Regions from separate parts of the Sellimonas sp. genome, predicted to be linked through region 1. Evidence: predicted binding sites of a transcription regulator. Region 1 holds the regulator's gene; each other region holds the start of a gene.
The links. The regulator Rex, encoded in region 1, represses fermentation and respiration genes when NADH is low (regulators of the CRP and FNR family bind a similar motif). The targets are predictions, from matches to a motif close to ATTGTTAANTANTTAACAAT.
Positions count from the first base shown of each region.

Region 2: ACLROL_RS08600 (aminoglycoside phosphotransferase family protein) is a predicted target of Rex. The motif match lies at 2,562-2,581, and genes of this name have one in related genera.
Region 3: ACLROL_RS03240 (trans-4-hydroxy-L-proline dehydratase activase) is a predicted target of Rex. The motif match lies at 1,788-1,807, and genes of this name have one in related genera.

Region 1 covers NZ_JBKSWG010000037.1:4,044-9,871, reverse strand. The annotation lists gene ACLROL_RS11220 (GntR family transcriptional regulator) at 1-140, shown strand, start outside; gene ACLROL_RS11215 (NADP-dependent isocitrate dehydrogenase) at 160-1,368, shown strand; gene ACLROL_RS11210 (ATP-binding cassette domain-containing protein) at 1,426-3,348, opposite strand; gene ACLROL_RS11205 (redox-sensing transcriptional repressor Rex) at 3,508-4,158, shown strand; gene ACLROL_RS11200 (NAD(P)H-hydrate dehydratase) at 4,239-5,777, shown strand; gene alr (alanine racemase) at 5,774-5,828, shown strand, end outside.
Region 2 covers NZ_JBKSWG010000018.1:31,817-37,644, forward strand. The annotation lists gene ftsH (ATP-dependent zinc metalloprotease FtsH) at 1-1,031, opposite strand, end outside; gene ACLROL_RS08595 (GNAT family N-acetyltransferase) at 1,134-1,640, opposite strand; gene ACLROL_RS08600 (aminoglycoside phosphotransferase family protein) at 1,743-2,495, opposite strand; gene adhE (bifunctional acetaldehyde-CoA/alcohol dehydrogenase) at 2,654-5,266, opposite strand; gene ACLROL_RS08610 (YitT family protein) at 5,490-5,828, opposite strand, start outside.
Region 3 covers NZ_JBKSWG010000005.1:70,192-76,019, forward strand. The annotation lists gene ACLROL_RS03235 (Na/Pi cotransporter family protein) at 82-1,713, shown strand; gene ACLROL_RS03240 (trans-4-hydroxy-L-proline dehydratase activase) at 1,922-2,833, shown strand; gene hypD (trans-4-hydroxy-L-proline dehydratase) at 2,838-5,213, shown strand; gene ACLROL_RS03250 (HAD-IC family P-type ATPase) at 5,387-5,828, shown strand, end outside.

The DNA.
Region 1 (5,828 bases):
CTGAGAAATCCATCGGGGAACATATGAAAATTCTGGAAGCAACGAAACAACGCGATGAAGACCAGGCAGAGAAGCTTATGGAAGAACATATCAGGCACGTAGTACAGCACCTTCGTCTGGATGAAATCGGAAATGAATAGAAAGAGAGGGATACCACGTATGGAAAAAATCAAGATGCAGATACCTATCGTAGAGATGGATGGGGATGAAATGACAAGGATTCTCTGGGCGATGATCAAAGATCATCTGATCCTTCCTTTTGTGGATCTGAAGACAGAGTATTACGACCTGGGACTTGAACACAGAAACGAGACTGACGACCAGGTAACTGTCGACAGCGCGATGGCCACAAAGAAATATAAAGTGGCTGTCAAATGTGCAACAATCACACCAAATGCAGCCAGAATGGAAGAGTATGATCTGAAAGAAATGTGGAAGAGTCCGAATGGAACGATTCGTGCTATTTTGGATGGAACCGTATTTCGCGCTCCGATCGTTGTAAAGGGAATTGAACCATGCGTGAAAAACTGGAAAAAGCCGATTACCATTGCAAGACATGCATATGGGGACGTCTACAAAGGGACAGAAATGAAGGTGTCCGGAAAAGGAAAGGCAGAACTTGTATTTACTGCTGAGGACGGGACCGAGACAAGAGAACTGATCCATCAGTTTGAGGGAGACGGCATTATTCAAGGGATGCATAACTTGAGTGGTTCTATCGCAAGCTTTGCGAGAAGCTGTTTTGCTTATGCTCTGGACACAAAGCAGGATCTCTGGTTTGCCACAAAAGATACGATTTCGAAAAAATACGATCACACTTTTAAAGATATTTTCCAGGAGATTTTTGACGCGGAATACAAAAAACAGTTTGAGAAAGCAGGGATTACTTATTTCTATACGCTGATCGACGATGCCGTAGCACGTGTCATGAAATCGGAAGGCGGATATATATGGGCTTGTAAAAATTATGATGGAGATGTGATGAGCGATATGATTTCCTCCGCTTTCGGCTCTCTGGCTATGATGACATCTGTCCTCGTATCTCCAGACGGATACTATGAATATGAGGCTGCCCACGGAACGGTGCAGAGACATTATTATAAACATCTGAAAGGCGAAGAGACATCCACAAACTCTGTGGCAACAATTTTTGCCTGGAGCGGAGCGCTTAGAAAGCGTGGAGAATTGGATGGAAACAAGGAACTTCAGGATTTTGCCGACTGCCTGGAAAAAGCCACCATTGAGACAATCGAAGGAGGTCAAATGACAAAAGATCTGGCGCTTATCACGACAATAGAAAACCCAATGGTATTGAACAGTGAGGGATTCATAAAAGCTGTTGCGGAAAGAATTAGCAAAAATTTCTGATAAATAATCAAGAATATACCGATTCTCACAAAAGAGATGAAAAAGGAAGGACTGCCACTATTCGGCCAGTCCTTCCCATTTTTCGTATAATTCAGCCAGCTCTTCTGAGATGGCAGCTTTTTCTTTTGCCAGTTCCTGGCATTTCACGGAGTTGGAGTAGATATCTTCACGTGTAAGGAGAGTATCGATTTCCTGATTCCGTGTCTCCAGTTTTTCAATCTGTTCTTCTGTGCGTTTTAAATCATTTTGACGTTTACGCTCTTTTGCCTGGGCTTCTTTCTGCGCTTTCCAGTCCAGCTTTCCGGCGGAATCGCTGTTGGCCCCAGATGCTGCCGTCACAGGTTCTTCCAGTGGTGCGGCATAAGCGGCAGTCAATTCCTCTTTTTTCTCCAGATAGTAATCGTAATTTCCGATATAGTTGACAAATTTATGGTTTACAAGATCCAGAATTCGGGTGGCTGTCTGATTGATAAAGTAACGGTCATGAGACACATAGAGGACAGTTCCGGTATAATCATTCAGCGCTTTTTCCAGAATTTCCTTTGATGCTACATCGAGATGGTTGGTTGGCTCGTCCAGGATCAGAAAATTGGCCTCGGAAAGCATCAGCTTTGCGAGAGATACCCGTCCACGCTCTCCACCGCTCAAATCTTTGATCAGTTTGTAGACATCGTCCCCGGTAAAGAGAAAGGCGGCCAGCATATTACGGATTTCAGTGTTGGTAAGCCGTGGATAGTCGTCAGAAATTTCATCGAAGACGGTCTTGTCCATATGGAGGACGTGGTGCTCCTGATCATAGTACCCGATCTTTACATTGGAGCCAAGAGTAAATGTTCCGCCGTCTGCAGGGATGACCTCGTTTAAGATTTTGAGAAGTGTCGTCTTCCCTGTTCCGTTATCGCCGATGACTGCTACATGCTCGCCCCGCTTGATTTCAAAATTGATATCCGTAAAAAGAGTTTGGTTTGGGAAAGATTTGCTTAAATGCTCTACAGTAAGCACATCGTTTCCGCTGATGACGGACGGCTCCAGTTTCAGGTGAATATCGGTATGCAGTTCCACTGGTTTTTCTACCCGCTCCATCTTAGCCAACATTTTTTCACGGCTTTCCGCTCTTTTGATAGATTTTTCCCGATTAAAAGAACGGAGTTTTTCAATGACTGCTTCCTGATGCCGGATTTCTTGCTGCTGATTTAAGTATTCTTTGAGTTTGGCCTCGCGGATTTGCTGCTTTTTTGACGCATAATCCTGATAATTGCCCATGTATGTATGGATTTCTCCTGCCTCTACTTCGATGATTTTGGTAACGACCCGATTAAGAAAATAGCGGTCGTGGGAGACGATCAGGACAGCTCCCGGATAATTCATCAGGTATGTCTCAAGCCAGGCGATGGAATTGAGATCAAGATGGTTGGTGGGCTCATCGAGAAGCAGGACGTCTGGTTTAGTGAGCAGAAGTTTGCCGAGGGATACTCGAGTTTTTTGGCCTCCGGAAAGAGCGGATACAGGCTTTGTAAAATCTTCTTCTAAAAATCCGAGCCCCTTTAGGACGCCGACAATCTCGCTTTCGTACGCATAGCCGTCTTCACGTTCAAAGCGGGCCATAAGATTGTGATAAGAAGCAAGCCGGTCATCCAGTGCGTCCCCTGTAAGAGACTTCAGCTCCAGCTCGATAGAGCGGATTTGAGTTTCCATATCTATGAGGTATTGTTTGGCAGTTTTTACCTCTTCATAGATGGTTCGTGAAGTGTCCGTCATGGGATGCTGGGAAAGGTAACCGATCTGTTTTCCTTTGGAGAGAATGACCTCTCCGCTGTCCGCAGGCAGCTCTTTTACAATCATCTTCAGGATTGTGGATTTACCGGCGCCGTTGATTCCGACAAGGGCGGCTTTTTCGTGTTCTTCTATATGAAAAGAGCCGTTTCTTACGATAACCTGCTCTCCAAACGATTTGTCCAGGTTATGGCATGCTAAAATCATAAGTTCCTCCTGAATCATAAATTCGATCTTTTTAAAATGTACCCTATCCATTATAGCGGAATCTGGACAAAATACAATATTATTTAGTTAAAAGTTTGACTTTAAAGATAGAATCCCATATAATAAAGATATTGAATAAAAACAGAAAGGTGCTAAGAGATGGAAGGAAGAGGAATTTCCCAGGCAGTTATCAGAAGACTGCCGCGATATTATAGATACTTAGGTGAGTTGCTGGAAGACGGTGTGGAACGAATCTCTTCCAATGATTTGAGCAAACGAATGAAAGTGACGGCCTCCCAGATCAGGCAGGATCTGAATAATTTTGGTGGCTTTGGTCAGCAAGGTTATGGGTACAATGTAAAATATCTTTATACGGAGATCGGTAAGATCTTGGGACTTGACAGAAAACACAATATGATTATCATCGGAGCAGGAAATCTGGGCCAGGCGCTTGCCAACTATGCAGCATTCGAACGCAGCGGATTTGTGACAAAAGGACTTTTTGATGTCAATCCGACGCTTGCAGGGATTACAGTTCGGGGAATCGAGATCCGTATGATGGATGAGATCAAGAGCTTTATCAAAAATAATGATATTGAGATTGCGGTATTGACTATACCGAAGGCAAAAGCCATTTCGGTTGCCAACATGCTGGTAGAAAATGGAATACGGGCAATCTGGAACTTTGCACATACGGATCTGAATCTGCCGGAGAATATTGTGGTGGAGAACGTACATCTGTCCGAAAGCCTGATGCGTCTTTCCTATAATGTTCTCAGATATAAGGAGACTCACCAGGAAGACAAATAGGGAAAATAAAAAAGCGTGCAGAACACTCGGGATACCCGTTTGTGCTGTGCGCCTTTTTGTTGCCGTAAAGGAGGGCGTATATGAAATATATTTTAGATGGAAAAGCAATGAAGGATGCAGACAGGTATACGATAGAGGAGACAGGGATGCCGTCACTTGTTCTCATGGAACGTGCCGCCTTGAAGACTTTAGAAGTGATGGAACAGGAGGAGTTGGATCTGAGCAATGTACTGATCGTATGCGGCAGCGGAAATAATGGGGGCGATGGATTTGCGGTGGCCAGACTTCTGCTGCAGCGTGGGAAGACGGTCACGGTCGTTCTTGCTGGAAACCCGGATCACTGCACAGAGGAGACAAAGACTCAGAGAAAGATTTTTGAAAACTGCGGGGGCATTACTATGAGAGAGATTCCAAAAGGAGACTACACGGCCATCGTGGATGCGCTGTTTGGAATCGGACTGTCAAGGGAAGTGTCCGGACACTATGCACAGATATTGAAAAAGTTAAACAGCATGTCCGGAAAGAAGGTGGCAGTTGATATTCCCTCTGGCGTATCAGCTGCGTCTGGAGAAATTCTTGGGACGGCTTTTCGGGCAGATATGACTGTTACCTTTGCTTATCAGAAAGCGGGTATGGTGCTCTATCCGGGCGCATCCTTTGCAGGAAAAGTATTTGTAGCAGACATCGGGATCTATTTAAATGAGCAAGTGTGCGGGCAAAGGTATGTAACTTATGAAAAAGAGGATATCGAAAGATTCCGTCCTAAAAGGAAACCGGACTCCAATAAAGGGACATACGGAAAAATACTGATGATCACAGGCAGCAGCGGGATGTCCGGAGCTTCATACCTGTCAGCAAAAGCAGCCTACAGAACAGGAGCCGGACTTGTACAGATCTTTACGTCGGAAGCAAATCGGATCATTCTGCAGAGTACGCTTCCGGAAGCGATTGTCTCAGTGTATACAGACGAGACAGATGCAGCTTTACTTCTGAAAGAAAAACTTGAGTGGGCCGATATCATCTGCCTTGGCTGCGGTATCGGAACGTCTGAAACGGCCCGAAAAATCACAGATACGGTATTCGGCTACCTGAGTGAGCAACCGAAGAACTGTGTCGTGGATGCGGACGGACTGAATCTGATCGCCTCTATGGAAGAAGAGAAAAAAGAGAGGTATTTGAGGGGAGCAGGGAAATGCCTGATCTTTACACCTCATGTAAAAGAATTGTCCAGGCTGCTGTCGAAAACTGTGGAAGAGACGAAAAAAAACAGGATTTCTCTTGCACAACAGTATTCGGAAAACTATAATATAGTATTAGCAGCAAAAGATGCAAGGACAGTCGTGACCGGAAAAGGATTATTTCCGTATCTGAACATGTCTGGGAATGCAGCGATGGCAAAAGCTGGATCAGGAGATGTCCTTGCAGGCATCATAACCGGTCTTCTGGCACTTGGGATGGATCGGTATGAAGCGGCGTCGCTTGGGGTCTGTATCCATGGTTTTGCCGGGGATGCGGCCAGAGAAACCTATGGGGAACATGGAGTCATGGCAGAGGATATCATTGAGATGGCGGCGTCTTTATCAGGGGAAGTAAATTGGAAAGGGACAAAACAACGATGAAACAGTACAGCAGAGTATGTGCAAAGATCAATTTGGATCGGATTGAATATA
Region 2 (5,828 bases), on a different contig from region 1:
AGGATCGCTGCACGACCAGCCATATCCGGGAGTTCTACCGGTATTCTCCTGTCAAACCGGCCTGGTCTCAAAAGTGCAGGGTCAAGAGAATCAGGCCTGTTGGTAGCAGCCAGGATCACGACTCCCCTGGATCCGTCGAACCCATCCATCTCCGTGAGGAGCTGATTCAGGGTCTGTTCTCTTTCATCATTTCCGCCAATCTGTCCGTCTCTCTTCTTCCCAATCGTATCGATCTCATCGATAAATACGATACACGGCGCTTTTTCGTTTGCCTGTTTGAAAAGATCTCTTACTTTGGCGGCACCCATTCCGACGAACATCTCCACGAACTCTGATCCGGAGATAGAAAAGAACGGAACGTTTGCCTCGCCGGCTACCGCCTTTGCGAGCAATGTTTTTCCTGTCCCCGGAGGCCCCACAAGAAGAGCACCTTTCGGCATGGATGCGCCGATCTCGCGGTATCTCTGCGGATTGTGGAGAAAGTCTACGATTTCAGTCAGCAGTTCTTTTGCCTCATCTTCCCCCGCCACATCGGAAAAATGAATTCCGGAATCCGACTGCACATAGATTTTGGCGTTGCTTTTCCCCATTCCAAATGCCATGGAGTTGGCGCCGCCTCCCATCTTGGACATCATCTTCTTAGAAAGCCAGCTTCCGAGCAGTATAAAGATAGCAATCGGCACCACATAGGATAAAATCAGAGACAGCCAGATCGGCATCTGCTCCTCCACGTTTCTCTGAAATTTTGCATCTGCCTCATGAAGCCGATCCACGAGCTGAGGATCATTCATTACCCCTGTCTTATACACATTCTCTTCCGACTTGTCCGTAAATACGATCTCTGTATCCTTTACTTCCACAAGACCGATATCTTTTTCATCTATCATGGTCATGAAAGTACCGTAATCTACTTCTTTAACATGTTTATTCATAATATTCGGAAACAGCAGTCCATTTAAAACAATAATGATGAACGCCACGACCAGCACATATATGATAAACGGTTTCCTGGGCGTTTTTACTTCTTTCATGATTCGTCCCCCTTCCTAGTTCTTACTGATTAAGTATAACACGGGATATTTGTCGAAACTATGGAGGAATTCTAAAGCTTTTCTAAAATAAATATATTCTGTTTATAGACATTTTTCATATGCATAGCGCAATGCTCCATCATCCAGAAAGATATGTCCACAGTACACAAAGCCGTTTTTTCGTATCCAGTTCTGCATAATCCGGTTGTCCGGGTGGGTGTCGATACGAATGCTTTCCTTCCCCTTCTTCAAAGCCGCCTGCTGTGCAAATCGCAAAAATGCGTCAGCTGTCCCGTTTCTTTTATATGCGTTGTGTGTCGCAATCCGATGGATCACAGCATAGTTTTTCCTGTTGCCTGTCAGCCATTCTCCATTTTTGATGATCTCATAATTTTCCTCTTTTTCCATAGAGATAGCAGCCGTCCCGATGACTGTTCCCTCTTTCTCTGCTACATAGCTCTCCCGCCTGTTCATATCTCTCCGGATCACTTCTTCATTGGGGTATCCATCCTGCCATTGATCGATCCCCATCCTGCAAAACTGCTCCTGCGCCATGTGTATAATCTCCATAACATGAGGGATATCTTTCTCTTCGGTCATCCGTATCATCGCTTTTCTCCTCGTCTTTTCTTGAAATAATCTTTTTCTGGACAGAAAAACACACTGCCGGAATCCGCTTGTCGGACCCGGCAGTTTTTTCTTTCTGACTTCTTATTGATAGTCGATAATATCGATCCACTGCATAAGGAAATCTTTTCCCATCGCATCTTTTCTTGTCAGCGCAGATGCGGCAATGATCGGAAGCCACTGCTGTACATACTGTTTGGCCGTATCACTCTTTTTACAGAATATATCCAGATATGTATCGGCCAGAGCTTTGTCTTTCAGTGCAAACATCAAATACGTCATGGCCGCGTCAGCACTTGCATTTCCCTGTGTCACATGCGCCCAGTCAACAATATAAAATTTTCCATCATCGCTTACGATGACATTGCTTGGATTAAAGTCGCCGTGGCATACTTTGTGATGCGTCGGCATACTGTCAAGTCTTGTCAGGAGTTCATATCTTGTCGTCGCATCAATGACATCTTTCAGTCCGTTGATCTGACGTGCAAGCTTATCTTTCAGCTGGTTCAAAAGCGGAGATGTCTTTTCTTGAACCTGGATCTGGAGATTTACAAACTCATCCATATATGTTTCCATATTTTCCGGATGTTCATTCATCAGATCTTCCAGCGTCTTTCCCTCTTTATATTCAACAACAAGAGCCCATTTCCCATCGATCTCACTTACGCTTATCACTTTCGGGATATCCAGGCCTGTCGCTTCCACTCTTGCCTGATTCAGCGCTTCATTAAATACATCTGCTTTCGGATGAGATGGTTCGAATACTTTCGCGATTCCTTCTTCACAGCGATATACTTTTTTATAAGGACGCTCCACAATTACATTTTCCAGCTTCATAAGAATACCTCCTGTCATTTTAAACTGTTTTTTAATTTGAACCCATTATACCATATTTCTCAGACAATAGTAAGTTATTTAACAAACAATTTAACAAAAAGTGTTTCAGGGCATGACATATGTCCGCCACGCCCTAAAACACTTAATCTGAGAATATATTATTTTCCATAGTAGGATTTCAGGTAAAGTTCTTTAATCTCGCTCATAAGAGGATATCTCGGGTTTGCTCCAGTACACTGGTCATTAAACGCCTGTTCCACCATCTCATCCAGAGTGGCAAGGAAGTCTTCTTCCTTGATTCCCCATTCTTTGATCGTCTTCGGAATTCCGATTGCTTTCTTTAATTCTTCCAGTTTTTCGCAGAACAATTCTACTGTCTCAGCGTCATCTTTTCCGCAAATTCCTGCAAACCTTGCTGCTTCGGCATATCTAGCCTGCGCATGCGGATACTGATACTGGGAGAATGTTCCCATCTTAACCGGCACTTCTGCTGCATTGTAACGGATCACGTTCGTCAACAGCAAAGCGTTTGCCACACCGTGCGGGATATGGTGGAATGCACCTAATTTGTGAGCCATGGAGTGGTTCAGTCCCAGGAATGCATTGGCGAAAGCCATACCTGCCATACAGGAAGCATTTGCCATCTTTTCTCTGGCAATCGGATCTGCTGCTCCCTTGTCATATGCAGCCGGCAAGTAGTCAAATACTGTCTTGATCGCTTTTAATGCCAGACCGTCTGTATATTCTGTAGCCATAATAGATACATATGCTTCGATGGCATGTGTCATAACATCGATACCGGATGCACTTGTCAGACCCTTTGGCTGAGTCATCATGTTGTCCACATCCACAATCGCCATATTCGGAAGTAATTCGTAATCTGCCAGCGGCCATTTTACCCCCGTATCTGCGTCTGTAATGATCGCAAACGGCGTCACTTCAGAACCTGTACCTGAAGATGTCGGGATTGCTACAAAGTAAGCTTTTTCTCCCATCTTCGGGAATTTGTATACCCTCTTGCGGATATCCATGAAATCCATAGCCATATCTTCAAAGTTTGCTTCCGGATGTTCATACATTACCCACATAATCTTTGCAGCGTCCATCGCAGAACCGCCACCGAGAGCGATGATCGTATCCGGTTCGAAAGCTCTCATCTGATCTGTACCTTTCAGCGCACACTGTAAAGTCGGATCCGGCGCAACTTCGTAGAAGCATGTATGCTGGATTCCCATTTCATCCAGTTTTTCTTCGATCGGCTTTACATATCCGTTTTTGTATAAGAAACTGTCTGTAACAATGAATGCTTTTTTCTTGTGCATTTCTGTGCCGAGTTCGTCAAGTGCTACCGGCATGCAGCCTTTTTTAAAGTAAACCTTTTCAGGTGTTCTGAACCAAAGCATATTTTCTCTCCTCTCGGCAACTGTCTTGATGTTGATCAGGTGTTTCACTCCTACGTTTTCAGAAACGGAGTTGCCGCCCCAGGAACCACATCCAAGTGTCAGTGACGGAGCAAGCTTGAAGTTGTATAAGTCTCCGATACCACCCTGTGAGGAAGGAGTATTTACGAGAATACGGCATGTCTTCATCGCTTCTGCGTGTTTTGCCATCTTTTCTTTTTCCGCTGTATGGATATAGAGAGAAGATGTATGTCCATATCCGCCGTCTGCCACGAGACGTTCTGCCTTCTGGAGTGCTTCGTCAAATGTTTTTGCCTTGTACATTGCAAGTACCGGAGAAAGTTTTTCGTGAGCAAATTCTTCGGAAATATCTACGGATTCCACTTCCCCGATAAGGATCTTTGTATTTTCCGGAACTGTCACACCAGCCAGTTTTGCGATTGTGTAAGCTGTCTGTCCGACGATCTTCGCGTTCAGCGCTCCATTGATGATGATTGTCTTTCTTACTTTATCGATTTCGTCTTTCTTTAAGAAATAGCATCCTCGGTATGCGAATTCTTTCTTTACTTCTTCATACACACCTTCCAGGACAGTTACGGACTGTTCGGAAGCACAGATCATACCATTGTCAAATGTTTTGGAATGGATGATAGAGTTTACTGCCATTTTGATATCTGCAGTATCGTCGATGATGACCGGTGTATTACCTGCTCCAACGCCAAGGGCCGGTTTTCCTGAAGAATAAGCTGCTTTTACCATTCCCGGTCCGCCTGTTGCAAGGATAATATCGGAGTCTCTCATGACTTCGTTTGTAAGTTCAAGAGACGGCACATCGATCCATCCGATGATTCCTTCCGGAGCTCCTGCCTTCACTGCTGCATCAAGAACAACTTTCGCTGCTGCAATTGTGGATGCTTTTGCACGCGGATGCGGGCTGATGATGATCGCGTTTCTTGTTTTCAGAGCAATCAGAGTCTTAAAAATCGCTGTGGATGTCGGGTTTGTCGTCGGGATAACTGCAGCAATCAGTCCGATCGGTTCTGCGATTTTCTTGATTCCAAAAGCTGCGTCTTCTTCGATAACTCCACATGTCTTTGTATTTTTATATGCATTGTAGATATATTCTGCTGCATAGTGATTCTTAATGATTTTATCTTCAACAACGCCCATACCTGTCTCTTCTACTGCCATTTTTGCAAGTGGAATACGCTGTTTGTTTGCTGCCATAGCTGCTTCAAAAAAGATTTTGTCAACCTGTTCCTGCGTATATGTGGCAAAAATCTGCTGAGCTTCTCTCATTGCTTTCATCTTTGCCACTAATGCTTCGACATTGTCGATAATTGCCGGTGCTTCTTTTTTCTTTGTCGCCATGATCATTTTCCTCCTAAAAGTTAGACGTTTTGTTTCACTGGAATAAGTATATAATATCGTTAATAATTTGTCAATTACTTTTTGTCAATTTTTTAACAAAATAATTTTTTTCCACATTTTCTCCAAAGAACATGTTTTTTCTAACTTATTTTTGTGTAAATAGATTGGCTTTTCTTTTGCATTTTATGAAATGCTCAGCGCCATATAGTACTATACCTATCTGTTATGACACCATATTTTCCTTCTTGCAGGCAGAGCTTCTTTTTTTGTCAAACACAAAATTTTGTACATGATCAATCAGATAAGACGAGATCGTAACCGTAATAACTGAAAAAATGATTTTTTTCAATGGAATATACGTCAGTGAAAGCCCCAATACCGTGAGATCCGTAAAGAGATATGCTCGGGATAGACGCCAGTGCGTCACATGTGAAATTGTAAGGGCCAACGCATCGTCGCCGCCGCTTGATCCTCCCTGACGGACGATGATTCCGACGCCAATTCCCACAAAAATTCCGCCTCCTACCGCTGCAGCTAAAGGAAAATCTGAGAGATCCGGAAG
Region 3 (5,828 bases), on a different contig from region 1:
AAAAGCCGCATTACAACTGCATAAGAAAAGACAGAATATCAAAAGAAACGAAAGGGAAGATTTTAGGAGGAAAATCAACAAATGAAACCAGAATATGTCTTTATGCTGCTTGGAGGGCTTGCACTTTTCCTTTACGGAATGCAGATGATGAGCAGCAATCTGGAAGCGGTAGCGGGCGACAGGCTGAAAGGGATCCTGGAGCGGCTCACTTCCAATCGTATCCTTGGAGTACTTGTAGGTGCTGTCATCACAGCGATCATTCAGTCTTCATCTGCCACGACAGTCATGGTAGTCGGATTTGTGAATTCGGGGCTCATGACACTTCGCCAGGCAGTATGGATCATCATGGGAGCCAATATCGGAACGACCATCACAGGTCAGCTTGTGGCTCTTGATATCGGGACGATAGCGCCGCTCTTTGCTTTTATCGGTGTTGCCATGCTGATGTTTTCAAAAAACAGAAAGGTACAGAACATCGGAAGCATCATCGCCGGATTAGGGGTACTCTTCATTGGCCTTGGTCTGATGAGCGACGCGATGATGCCGATGAGAGAATCAGAAGCATTTGTATCACTTTTGACCAAATTCTCTAACCCGCTGCTTGGTATACTGGCAGGTGCTATATTTACGGCTGTCATCCAATCATCTTCGGCCTCTGTCGGTATTCTTCAGGCGCTTGCTATCAGCGGACTGATCGATATCAACAGTGCAGTATTCGTCCTGTTCGGGCAGAATATCGGTACATGTATTACGGCGCTGATTGCGTCGGTAGGAATGAACCGGAACGCAAAGAGGACGACGGTCATCCACTTTATGTTTAATGTGATCGGAACGATCATTTTTGTGGCAATCACATTGACAACGCCGTTTGCTTCCTTCGTGGCAAGCTTTACACCGGGAAATCCGGCAGCACAGATTGCAAACGTCCATACGATTTTCAATATTGTCACGACTATTGTTCTGATTCCGTTCGGAACAGGACTTGCTGCACTGGCGGAGAAGATCCTTCCGGATAAAAAGCAGGAAGCACATCTGGACGAGGAAGTATGGCTCAAGGAGATGATGAATACCCAGCATGTTCTCGGATCTTCTGCCATTGCGGTTAACAGCCTGATGGAAAATGTCGGCACGATGTTTACATTTGCAAAAGAAAATGTCCTCAAAGGATTTGACATGATATTAAGCGGAGACGTCAAAGGATTTGAGGAAGTGGAAGAGAAGGAAAATCAGATTGACCTCTATAACATTAATATATCAAAACGTCTGTCCAAAGTCCTCACAGTGGAGCATGCACCTGCCGAGACAAAGAAATTAAACAGTATATTCAAGATGTCCGGAAACGTGGAGCGTGTCGGCGATCACGCGATGAACTTTGCAGAACACGCGGCAATGATGAAAGAAAGAAAACTTTCCTTGTCCCAATCTACGATCGAAGAGCTGAAAGAAATGCGGACACAGTGCGAAAAAGCATTCGAGAGGCTGGAACTTTCAGAGAATGCGGACAGGACACAGATGCTTGTGGATGCAGTAAGTTTTGAGCGGGCAGTGGACGATATTACCGAACGTTGCAGGAACAACCAGGTAGAACGGATTCACAGCCATGCGTGCGATATTGAGAGTGCTGTGCTGTACTCCGAGATACTGATCGACTATGAAAGAATCGGAGATCATATCCGCAATATTGCCGAGGCTTATGCCGAGCAGGATTTATAGAAATGATAAATGGATAAAACCACCAAAAAAAGAAGGGTGGTTTTATCCATTTTTGCTGAAATGAGAAGAAAAGTATTGATAAAATATTGACGAACAGAAGATTGATTGTTATAATTGTACCAGAGTTTGAACTTTAGTCTATAACTTACAGGACGGCATAAAAGCCGCCCGGCTGAAAGAGAAGGAAATATAAGAGAGGGGAGAAAACATGACTCCACTGGTAACGAATATTCAGAAGTATTCCATCCACGATGGAGACGGAATCCGCACGAGCGTATTTTTTAAAGGATGTCCGCTGAAATGTACGTGGTGTCACAATCCGGAGACTCAGAAATATACCAATCAGCTTTTGACAAACGAGTCGAAATGTACCGGGTGTGGATACTGTGCAGAGGAATGCCCGGAACATGCCATCCGAATAGAAGGCGGAAAAGCGCTGACGGATCAGAAGGCATGCACATTGTGCGGAAAATGTACGGATGTCTGTCCGCAGAATCTCCGTGAGATGGCCGGCAAAACATATACGGTCAAAGAGCTCGTAAAAGAACTGAAAAAAGACGAGATGTTTTACGAGGAATCCGGCGGAGGTGTGACTTTGTCAGGCGGAGAGGTTCTTGCCAATGATATGGATTATATGGAAGAGCTGGCAAGAGAGCTTTATAAATCCGGCATCAGCGTGACGATCGATACATGCGGATATGTCCCGTACAGCCATTTTGAACGGATTCTTCCGTACACGGAAACATTTCTGTATGACATCAAATCCATGGATCCTGAAAAGCACAGGAAGTACATGGGAGAGGATAACCGGCTGATCTTGGAAAACCTGGAGAAGCTTAGTAAAGACGGGGCACAGATTTACATCCGGATCCCGACGATCAAGGAAGTAAACGGAACAGAAGAAGATATGCAGGCGGTAATCGATTTCCTGTTGGAAAAGAAAATCCGCACACCGCAGGTCAATCTGCTTCCATATCACAATACAGGTTCCAGTAAATATGAAAGACTTGGAACAGAATATGAGGGGAAAAATTTAAGTGCCCCATCGAAAGAAGAGATGGAGCATTTCGTAAAGATGTTCCAGCAGGCAGGCTTTCACAATACCAAAATAGGAGGTTAAAATCATGGAAGAAAGAGGTATGAACGCCAGAATCAAAGCACTCAGAAAACTGAGCGAGAACACGCAGGCACACATCGACATGGAACGTGCAAAGAGTGAGACAGAAACTTACAAAAAATACGAAGGGAATCTTTCTATTCCGGAACTTCGTGCCCAGGTATTAAAAGACTACTTTGCAACAAAGACACTTTACATCGGAGATGGAGAACTCATCGTAGGCGAAAAAGGCGATGGCCCGTGGGCTGCACCGACATTCCCGGAACTTTGCTGCCACACAGTAGAAGACATGCATGTCATGAATGACCGTGAGCTTATCAGCTTCAAAGTCAAAGATGAAGATTACAAATTCCAGGAAGATGTTATCATCCCATACTGGGAAAAAAGATCCATCAGAAATAAGATCCTGAACAATATGACACAGGAGTGGAGAGACTGCTACGAAGCAGGTATCTTTACAGAGTTCATGGAACAGAGAGGACCGGGACATACAGTAGGTTCTGTAAAAATTTATGAAAAAGGATTCCTGGATTACAAAGAAGATATCCAGAAAGCAATCGACGCACTGGATTTCCAGAACGATCCGGATGCATTTGACAAGAGAAACCAGCTCCGCGGAATGTCCATCGCATGTGACGCGGTTATGGTTCTTGGAAAACGTTACGCAGAATATGCAAGAGAACTTGCAGAAAAAGAGACAGATGAAACAAGAAAGGCAGAGCTTCTTCAGATCGCTGCAAACTGTGATGTCGTACCGGCACACAAACCGCAGACATTCTGGCAGGCTATCCAGATGTACTGGTTTGTACACTTAAGTGTAACAAGCGAATTAAATCCGTGGGATGCATATTCACCGGGACGTTTCGACCAGCACCTGAATCCGTTCTACGAAAAAGACGTGGAAGACGGAATCCTGGATGACGAGAAAGCACTGGAACTTCTGGAATGTCTCTGGGTAAAATTCAACAACCAGCCGGCACCGCCGAAGGTAGGTATCACACTGAAAGAGTCTGGAACATACACAGACTTTGCAAACCTCAACACAGGAGGAATCACACCGGACGGTAAGAATGGTGTCAACAACGTAAGTTATCTGATCCTTGACTGTATGGATGAAATGAAGCTTCTTCAGCCGAGTTCAAACGTACAGATCAGCCGCAAGACACCTCAGAAATTCCTGAAACGTGCATGCGAGATCTCCAGAAAAGGATGGGGACAGCCGGCATTCTATAATACAGAAGCAATCATCCAGGAACTCCTGAATGCAGGAAAGACTCTGGAAGACGCAAGACGCGGCGGTACAAGCGGATGTGTTGAGACAGGAGCATTCGGAAATGAAGCGTACATCCTGACAGGATATTTCAACCTGCCTAAGATCTTTGAGATCACACTCAACAATGGATTTGACAAACGTACAGGAAAACAGATCGGTCTTGCTCTTGGACACGCAACAGAATTTGAGACATACGAAGATCTTTTCGAAGCGTACAAAAAACAGATCAAACACTTCCTTGACATCAAGGTACAGGGAAATAACGTGATTGAACGTATCTATGCAGAGTACATGCCGGTTCCGTTCCTTTCCATCATCACAAACGACTGTATCTCCAAAGGAAAGGACTACAATGCAGGCGGAGCAAGATACAATACAAAATATATTCAGGGTGTTGGTATCGGTACGATCACAGACTGTCTGTCTGCTGTGAAATACAATGTATTTGACAAAAAGACAATGACGATGGCAGAACTGATGGAAGCCCTGGATGACAACTTTGAAGGACATGAAAAGATTCTGAATCTCGTTAGAAATAAAACTCCGAAATACGGAAACGACGACGATTACGCAGATGATATCATGAAGGAAGTATTCAGCTACTATCAGCAGGAAGTATCCAGACGCCACAATACAAACGGCGGTATGTACCGTGTAGATATGCTTCCGACAACATGTCACGTATACTTCGGAGAAGTTATGGGAGCAAGTGCAAACGGACGTCTTGCAGAAAAACCGGTATCCGAAGGAATTTCTCCGGAAAAAGGAGCAGACGTAAACGGACCGACAGCAGTTGTAAAATCCTGTGCAAAGATGGATCATCTCCAGACAGGCGGAACACTGCTGAACCAGAAATTCACTCCGAATGTAGTGGCAGGAGAAGAAGGACTCGATCAGATGGCAAATCTTGTAAGAACATATTTCAACATGGATGGACATCACATCCAGTTTAATGTCATCGACAAGCAGACACTGATCGAAGCACAGAAACATCCGGAAGACTACAAAGATCTGATTGTGCGTGTAGCTGGATACAGCGATCACTTCAGAAACTTAAGCAAAGCGCTTCAGGATGAAATCATCGAAAGAACAGAACAGAGCTTTAACTAATCAAATTAGTTTGAACAGTTAGTATGTTCCCCACAGGAATACACAATACTTCAGTATTCCTGCGGGGACTTTTTTTAATCAATTCTTAATATTGTTTTTATAGTTTTTTGGGAAATGGGGCGTATAATGAGATTTATACGAAAGAAAAAGACGAAAAACAACGGAGGGAACAGATGCTGAGAAGAATGGCCGAGAGATGGGACGAGACAGAAGAATACGATGTGGACAGGATCCCGGTGGACAGGTTAAAGCCGGATTGCTGCCAAGGTCTGAACGATATACAGGTTCGGGAAAGGAAAGACAAGGGATGGAGGAACATTCCGGTGGATCCTCCGGCCAAGACGACCAAAGACATCATAAAGGATAATGTATTTACCTATTTTAACTTGATTTTTGTGATCCTTGCAGCACTTTTGATCGTAGTCGGATCTTTCCGTGATCTTACTTTTATGCCGGTTGTGATCATCAATACGCTGATCGGTATCATACAGGAAGTCCGGGCTAAAAATGTACTGGAAAAGATGTCGATGCTGAATGCGCCCCGGGCGATGGTCGTGCGAAATGGAGAGCAGAAAATGATCGATGTGGAGGAGCTGGTTTTGGACGATATCGTGA